2 regions of the Mesorhizobium sp. B4-1-4 genome follow, and region 2 is predicted to be linked to the other one. Evidence: riboswitches for the same ligand, from Rfam matches in the RefSeq annotation. Region 2 holds a riboswitch; the other holds the start of a gene.
The links. Region 2 has a riboswitch for S-adenosylmethionine ahead of FJW03_RS28265 (O-succinylhomoserine sulfhydrylase). Riboswitches for the same ligand answer to the same signal wherever they lie in the genome.

Region 1 (4,243 bases), 1.6 Mb from region 2:
AGACGATCGCCCGGTTGCCGATCCTGAGCAGTTCGTCGAGCACCAGCTTCGGGTTACGGGTGGCCTGCAACGTCTGCGACAGGACGACGAAATCAAAACCCTTGTCCGGGTAGAATTCGAGATCCTTGTCGGCATCGCCCTGGATGACGGAGAGGCCTCGCGCCACGCATTCGTTGACACCACGCTGCGACAGTTCCAGCCCGCGGCCGTCTATCTGTTTGGTGTCCTGCAGGAGTTCGAGCAGCGAGCCGTCGCCGGAGCCAACATCGAGCACCCGCGATTGCGGGGGAATGAGATTTGCGACGACCTCGAGGTCAACGCGCTGCGTACCGTTGACAGTCATGGATTGAGCCCCCTGGCGCGCGCCGCCGAGCCGATAAAGCCGTTGATGGCCGCGAACAGTTCCGGCTCGTCGAGCAGGAAGGCGTCATGGCCGCGATCGGTCTCGATCTCGACGAAGGACACCGAGGCGCCGGCGGCGTTGAGCGCGTGCACGATGGAGCGGCTTTCCTCGGTCGGAAACAGCCAGTCAGACGTGAAGGACACCAGGCAGAAGCGGGTCTTGGTGCCGGCGAAGGCGTCCGCCAGCCTACCGCCATGATCGGCGGCGATATCGAAATAATCCATCGACCGGGTCATGTAGAGATAGGAATTGGCATCGAAGCGATCGACGAAGGTCATGCCCTGGTGGCGCAGATAGCTTTCGATCTGGAAGTCGGCATCGAAGCCGAAGGTCAACGCTTCGCGGTCCTGCAGGTTGCGGCCGAATTTTCGGTGCAGGGCGGCTTTCGAGAGATAGGTGATGTGGGCGGCCATGCGCGCCACCGCCAGCCCCTTTTCCGGGCGTTTGCCATAGTCGAAATACTTGCCGCCATGCCACTCCGGATCGGCCATGACAGCCTGGCGGCCAACCTCGTGAAAGGCGATGTTCTGCGAGGAATGGCGGGCGCCGGTGGCGATCGGCAGCGCTGCAAAGACGCGCTCGGGATAGCTCGACGCCCATTCCAGCACCTGCATGCCGCCCATAGAGCCGCCGAGCACGCAGAACAGTTTCTCGATGCCGAAATGGTCGATCAGCATCTGCTGCGCACGCACCATGTCGCGAATGGTGATGACCGGCAGGTCGAGCCCATAGGGTTTCCCGGTGGCGGGATTGGTCGAAGCCGGGCCGGTGGAGCCCAGGCAGCCGCCGATGACGTTGGAGCAGATGACGAAGAAACGGTTGGTGTCGATGATCTTGCCGGGGCCGATCAGCACTTCCCACCAGCCAGGCTTGCCGGTCACCGGATTGGTGTTGGCGACATGCTGGTCGCCGGTCAGCGCGTGGCAGACGAGGATGGCATTGGAGCGGGCATCGTTCAGCTTGCCATAGGTCTGATAGGCGATCTGGAACGGCGACAGCAGCGTGCCGGCGTCGAGCTTGAGCGGCTTGTCGGGCCCGAAACGCAACACCGGGCTCGACGGCTGGTCGGCCTCGTTGTTGGTCTTTCCTGCGCGCTGAGCGGCCATCACGTCTCTCTTGCTGCATCGTGCGTTTGCGGAAATCGCTGCCGATCCGCCCGCCGCCGATACGTTCGTCCGGCCGGTCACGGACAACAAAAAACCGGCATTGCCTTCGCAAGCCGGTTACATCACGCAAACGGCCCTTTAGCGAATTGTTTAACGTGGCTGCAAGCCGACCGGCCAAATCACCACGGAAGTTCGCTGCTCTTCTAGAACTCGCCCGCCTTGCCGTCAATGCCGGCCGCTGGCCCCACTGCCACCTCTCGACATTGCGGCCCATGGCTTGTATTTCCGCTGCGGCTTCCGGGTGGAGGCATTTTCGACGGATTTTGCAAAAAATGAACCAGATACCGGATCAGGCACGTCCAACCCCGCGCGCGGGCATCATGGACATCGATGCCTATGTGCCCGGCAAGAGTACCGCACCCGCCGGTGTCGCCAAGGTCCACAAGCTGTCGTCGAACGAGAACCCGCTCGGTCCGTCGCCGAAGGCGATCGAGGCCGCGCGCGAGGTGGCCGCCAGGCTCGATATTTATCCGGACGGCACCGCGAGGCGGCTGCGCGAGGCGATCGCCGAGGTGCATGGGCTCAACCCCCAGAACATCATCTGTTCCAACGGCTCCGACGAGATCCTCGGCCTGCTGGCGCAGACCTATCTGGCGCCAGGCGACGAGGCCATTTTCACCGAACACGCGTTCATGGTCTACAAGATCTACATCCAATCGGCCGGCGCCACGCCGGTCGTGGTCAAGGAAACCGACGAGCGCGCCGACATCGATGCGATGCTGGCCGCGGTCACGCCGCATACCAAAATCGTGTTCCTCGCCAATCCCAACAACCCGACCGGTACCTATGTGCCGTTCCAGGAGGTGCGCCGCTTGCATGCCGGCCTGCCAAGGCATGTGCTGCTGGTGCTCGACGCGGCCTATGCCGAATATGTCCGCCGCAACGATTATGAGGCCGGCATCGAGCTGGTCGGCAGCGCCGAGAACGTGGTGATGACCCGCACCTTCTCCAAGATCGGCCTGGGTGGAGCACGGATCGGCTGGATGTATGGCCCCATGCACATCGTCGACGCCATCAATCGCGTGCGCGGTCCCTTCAATGTCAACACCACCGCGATCGAGGCCGGCATCGCCGCGATCCGCGACCGCGCCCATATCGAGCGCAGCGTTGCGCACAACGAGACCTGGCTCGCCTGGTTGACCGAAGAGATGACCGCGCTTGGGCTGCGGGTGACGCCCAGCGTCGGCAATTTCCTCCTCATTCATTTCCCGGACGACCAGAAGCATTCTGCGGCGGCGGCGGACGATTACCTGACCGCGCGCGGCTATATATTGCGGCGCGTTTCCGGCTACGGCTTCCCCAACGCGCTGCGCATGACTGTCGGCACCGAAGAGGCCAATCGCGGCGTCGTCGCCGCGCTCACGACATTTCTGAAAAGCTAGAGCACCATGACATCACCGATGTTTGAGAAGATCGCGCTGGTCGGCATCGGCCTGATCGGCTCGTCGCTGGCCCGCGTCATCCGCCGCGAGGGGCTGGCTCGCCATGTCGCCATCTCGACGCGCAGCGTGGCCACACTCAAGAGGGCCGAGGAACTGGGCCTCGGCGATTCCTACACCACCGACGCGAAGGAAGCGGTCCGCGACGCCGATCTGGTCATCGTCTCGGTGCCGGTCGGCTCATCCGGCGCGGTGGCGCAGGAAATCGCACCGGCCCTGAAAAAGGGTGCGATCCTCACCGATGTCGGCTCGACAAAGGCCTCCGTCATCGCGCAGATGCAGCCCCATGTCCCTGACGGCGTCCATTTCATCCCCGGCCATCCGTTGGCGGGTACCGAAAAATCCGGGCCGGACGCCGGTTTTGCCGACCTGTTCGACAATCGCTGGTGCATCTTCACGCCCCTGCCGGGCACCGATCCGGGTGCGCTGGAACGGCTGTCGGAATTCTGGCGCCGTTGCGGCGCCAACATCGACACGATGGACTCGCAGCATCATGACATGACGCTGGCTATTGTCTCGCATTTGCCGCACATCATCGCCTACAACATCGTCGGCACTGCCGACGATCTGGAATCGGTGACCAAGACGGAAGTGATCAAATATTCCGCCTCCGGCTTTCGCGATTTCACGCGTCTGGCCGCCTCCGACCCGACCATGTGGCGGGACGTGTGCCTTCACAACAAGGATGCCATCCTCGAAATGCTGGCGCGGTTCTCGGAAGATCTGGCGTTCCTGCAGCGGGCGATCCGCTGGGGCGACGGCGACAAGCTGTTCGACCTGTTCACCCGAACCCGTGCCGTGCGCCGCTCGATCATCGAGGCCGGCCAGGATATCGACGCGCCCGACTTCGGGCGTCAGGCGGTCGAGCACCCGGCGAAAACCTAGCAGGTTCTCAGGCTTGGGCGGGCCAGTGGGCCGCCATCATTGCCAGCGTCTCGGTTCGCTCCGGTGCGCCCAGCCTGCCGCCGAAGCGCTGGCATTTGAGCGCGGCGGCCGCGCTGGCAAAGCGCAGGGCGTTCTCTATCGGCATGGCTTCCGCCAGTCCCACCGCAAAGGCACCGTGAAAAACGTCACCAGCTGCCAGTGTATCCACCACTTTGATCTTTGGCGTCGCGACATGGCGAACAGTTCGGGTCGAGCGGTCGAACCACCAGGTGCCTGCCGCGCCGCCGGTGACGGCGACAAAAGCATCGGTACGCGAGGCCAAGTCGGCGCAGGCGGTCTCAGGGTCGAGC
Region 2 (4,243 bases):
TATCAAAGTTCAGACTTCGGAAGTCTTCATTTGTGTATCAAAACACGAAGGCAGCGTTCCTTCGCGCCCCCCTCTGCCCTGCCGGGCATCTCCCCCACGAGGGGGGAGATTGGCAGTGCAAACCTCAGCGCGCGGCGCGGAAATGCTTTGAGAGCTTGAGGCCCTGCGCCTGGTAGTTGGAGCCGAGATCGGTGCCGTAGAGCGCCTGCGGCCGCTTCAGCATGTGCTCGTAGACCAGCCGGCCGACGATCTGGCCATGGTCGAGGATGAACGGCACTTCGTGGCTGCGCACTTCGAGCACGGCCCGGCTGCCGGTGCCGCCGGCCGCCGAATGGCCGAAGCCCGGATCGAAGAAGCCGGCATAGTGGACGCGGAACTCGCCGACCAGCGGGTCGAACGGCGTCATCTCGGCGGCGTAGAGCGGCGGCACATGTACCGCTTCCTGGCTGACGAGGATGTAGAACTCATCGGGATCGAGCACCAGTTCGCCGGCGCCGCTCTTGTGGATCGGCTCCCAGAAATCGAGGACATCCTGCGCCGCGCGCTTGTCGACATCGACGAGACCGGTGTGATGCTTGCCGCGATAGCCGATCAACCCGTCACTGTCGCCATTGAGGTCGATCGACAGCGCGATGCCCCCGCCCGAAATGTTCGGCGGTTCGGTGGCGACCAGCATCTCGGCGCGGTGCAATTCATGCAGTTCGGCTTCCGAGAGCAGCGCATTGCCCGTTCGGAAACGGATCTGCGACAGGCGCGAGCCGGTGCGCACGACGATCGGGAAGGTGCGCGGGCTGACTTCCAGATAGAGCGGACCGGTATAGCCGGCGGCGATCTTGTCGAACTCATGCCCTCGGTCGGTCATGACACGGGTGAAGATGTCCAGCCGCCCGGTCGAACTTTTCGGATTGGCCGATGCCGAAATGTCGGCTGGCAATGCCAGGCTTTCGAGCAGCGGCACGATGTAGACGCAGCCGGTTTCGAGCACGGCGCCGTCGGTCAGACTGATCTCGTGCAGCTTCAGCCGGTCGAGCTTTTCCGAAACCTTGTGGTTGGGACCGGGCAGAAAGGAAGCCCGAACCCGCCAAGCCTTGTCGCCGAGCCTCAGATCTAGGCTCGCCGGCTGGATCTGGTCGGCATCGAGCGCGCGTGGCGACTTCAGCGCGCCGGACTGGAACAGCGCCGAAATGTCCTGATCGGGAAGAATGCCTGTCTGCCGCAAAGTCTAGCTCCGCTCGAAGGCCGGGCGAGGTCTGGTACAACCCTCTTAATGAAGCCGGCAATTGACGCAAGCGTGGCGCGGGTCTAAAGGGTCGTTATCCCGTGGTGATTTGGCCGGTCGGCTTGCAGCCACGTTAAACAAGTCGCTAAAGGACCGTCGGGCCGCAAGGCCGTATGGACCGGTTGCGACTTTCGCGGCCGGTTTTTTTGTGTCTGGAACAAAAGCAATGAGCACCAAGAAGCGCAACTGGAAGCCTCAGACAGCCCTCGTGCATGGCGGGACCCTGCGTTCCGGCTTCGGCGAGACCTCCGAGGCGATGTACCTGACCCAGGGCTATGTCTATGAAACGGCGCAGGCCGCCGAAGCCCGCTTCAAGGGTGAGGAACCGGGCTTCATCTATTCTCGCTACGCCAATCCGACCGTCGACATGTTCGAGAAGCGCATGTGCGCGCTGGAAGGTGCCGAGGATGCCCGCGCCACGGCATCCGGCATGGCGGCGGTGACGGCCGCGCTTCTGTGCAGCGTCAAGGCTGGTGATCATATCGTGGCGGCGCGCGCGCTGTTCGGCTCCTGCCGCTGGGTGGTCGAGACGCTGGCGCCGCGCTACGGCATCGAGGCGACGCTGGTCGACGGCACCGAGATCGCCAACTGGGAAAAGGCGGTGAAGCCGAACACCAAGCTGTTCTTCCTGGAAAGCCCGACCAATCCGACGCTGGAAGTGGTCGACATCGCGGCTGTCGCCGGGCTCGCCAATTCGATCGGCGCACGGCTTGTCGTCGACAATGTCTTCGCCACGCCCTTGCAGCAGAAGCCGCTGCAGCTCGGCGCCCACATCGTTGTCTATTCGGCGACCAAGCACATCGACGGCCAGGGCCGCTGTCTGGGCGGCGTGATCCTGTCGGACAAGGAGTGGATCGACAAGAACCTGCACGACTATTTCCGCCATACCGGCCCCAGCCTGTCGCCCTTCAATGCCTGGACGCTGCTGAAGGGCCTGGAGACGCTGCCGCTGCGCGTGCGCCAACAGACGGAAAGCGCCGGCAAGATCGCCGACTTCCTCGCCGAGCAGCCGCAGATCGCCCGCGTGATCTATCCCGGCCGCGCCGACCATCCGCAGGCGGATATCGTCAAGAAGCAGATGTCGGGCGGCTCGACGCTGATCTGCCTCGACGTCAAGGGCGGCAAGCAGGCGGCTTTCGCCTTGCAGAACGCGCTCGACATCGTGCTGATCTCGAACAATCTCGGCGATGCCAAGAGCCTGATCACGCATCCGGCGACGACCACCCACAAGAACCTGACGGACGAGGCCCGCGCCGAACTCGGCATCGGGCCAGGTACGCTCAGGCTGTCGGTCGGCCTTGAGGATACCGACGACCTTCTGGAAGACATCGCGCAGGCGTTGCAGGCGACCAAGTAAGGCCTGCCTACGCGGGGCTTCATGCACGGGGCTATCAGGCGCTCGACGGCGTCTCCTCCAGTTCGGTCGCCTTGGTGCCGATGGTCATCGCATTGCCGCGCCAGTCGATGGCGCCGCCGAGCCAGCCACGTGCCCACATCGCCGGCAGGATGAGGTCGCGCACCATGATCGCCGCGACGATGCGCGATGACAGGTACCAGCCCTTGGACCAGGCCAGGGCACATTCCGGAAGGTAGAAGGCCGCCAAAACGGCGATGGCCGTGAGCGGCAGGCTGAAGCCGGCGCTTGCCGCCGCGGCCAGCGCAAGCAGCAGCGGCACCACGGCACCAGTCAGGATTTCAGGCGCGAAGAACAGCGGGAAGGTGACGCGGCGCAGGCGAGCCCAGCGGGCCTGGCGCGACCAGATCTCGCCAAGCGTGCGCCGGCCGAGCGGCTGCTCGAAAGGCGCGGCAACGAGATTGACGCGCAGGCCAAGCCCGTTCACCAGCTTGGTCGCGGCGGCGTCCTCGGCGATCTCGGCGGCCAGCGCGCGAATGCCGCCATTGGCATCCAGCATGGGCTTGTTCCACAGCATGCTCTTGCCCTGGGCAAAGCCTAGCCCAAGCGCCTCGCCGGCATATTGCCAGCGCGCCTGCAGCGTGTTGAGAAAGGCGCATTCGACCTCAGCCCAGAAGCCATCGGGCCGCGAACCGATCGGCGTCGAGCAGACAAGGCCGGTATCCGGCCGCCATGCCGCCATCAAATGCTGAATGTAGTCCCTCGGCATCAGCACGTTGGAATCGGCAAGAATGACCCAGTTGTGGCGCGCCGCTTCCCAGCCCTTGACGCAATTGTTGAGCTTGGGATTGGCGCTGATCCGATCATCGCCGATCAACAGGCGGGCTGGCACTTTGGGAAAGCGCCCCATGGCGGCACGGATCAGCGTGACCACCGGATCGTCGGCATGGGCGACACAGAAGATCAGTTCATAGCGCGGCCAGTCGAGCGAGAAGGCGCGCTCCAGTGTCTCGTGCGTGAACGGCTCGACGCCACGCGATGGTACGATAATCGACACCGGCAGCGATCTGCCGGCTGGCGGTGCGATCGTGGTGCGCCGTTTCAGCTGTGAGGTAGCGAGCGCAATGCTGGCGGCATTTGAAAGGATGAGTGCGGTCGAGAGCGAGGCGGCTATGAGAGTGAGTTCCATCGATATCTGGTTACTCCAGAAAAGACGGCGCGTGACGGCCGTTTCAACAGGTCGGCAGAGCGCCGAGTCGCCCGTGCGCGCACACCACCATCGTCATGTGTCACTTAAATGACATTCTTTGCCGCCACCTGCCTTTCAGGGTCACGCGCGACAAGACGCGCACGTTGACCTGCTCGCTGGGAGCGCCGAAAGGTACCGGATTGTTTTGGAGCCGCTCATGTACCGCGCCGTCACGCGCAACATCGAAGTGCAGGTCAGGCCGTTCTATCTCGAGGATCGTTCGGACCCTTCGGAGAACCGCTACGTCTGGGGCTATCAGATAACGATCGACAACCAGTCGGACGAGTTCGTGCAGCTTCTGTCGCGCTATTGGCACATCACCGACGGAGCGGGCCGGGTCGAGGAGGTGCGCGGGCCGGGC

Region 1: it holds a riboswitch for S-adenosylmethionine, as region 2 does, so the genes downstream of both, metX (homoserine O-acetyltransferase MetX) here and FJW03_RS28265 (O-succinylhomoserine sulfhydrylase) in region 2, are expected to answer to the same signal.

The regions. Positions count from the first base shown of each region.
Region 1 is NZ_CP083950.1:4,284,642-4,288,884, reverse strand. It holds gene metW (methionine biosynthesis protein MetW) at 1-343, opposite strand, end outside; gene metX (homoserine O-acetyltransferase MetX) at 340-1,509, opposite strand; SAM riboswitch at 1,628-1,705, opposite strand; gene hisC (histidinol-phosphate transaminase) at 1,842-2,951, shown strand; gene FJW03_RS20545 (prephenate/arogenate dehydrogenase family protein) at 2,958-3,893, shown strand; partial or broken gene FJW03_RS20540 (PfkB family carbohydrate kinase) at 3,901-4,243, opposite strand, start outside.
Region 2 is NZ_CP083950.1:5,897,395-5,901,637, reverse strand. It holds gene FJW03_RS28270 (2'-deoxycytidine 5'-triphosphate deaminase) at 125-1,219, opposite strand; SAM riboswitch at 1,311-1,388, shown strand; gene FJW03_RS28265 (O-succinylhomoserine sulfhydrylase) at 1,446-2,636, shown strand; gene FJW03_RS28260 (ceramide glucosyltransferase) at 2,671-3,822, opposite strand; gene apaG (Co2+/Mg2+ efflux protein ApaG) at 4,040-4,243, shown strand, end outside.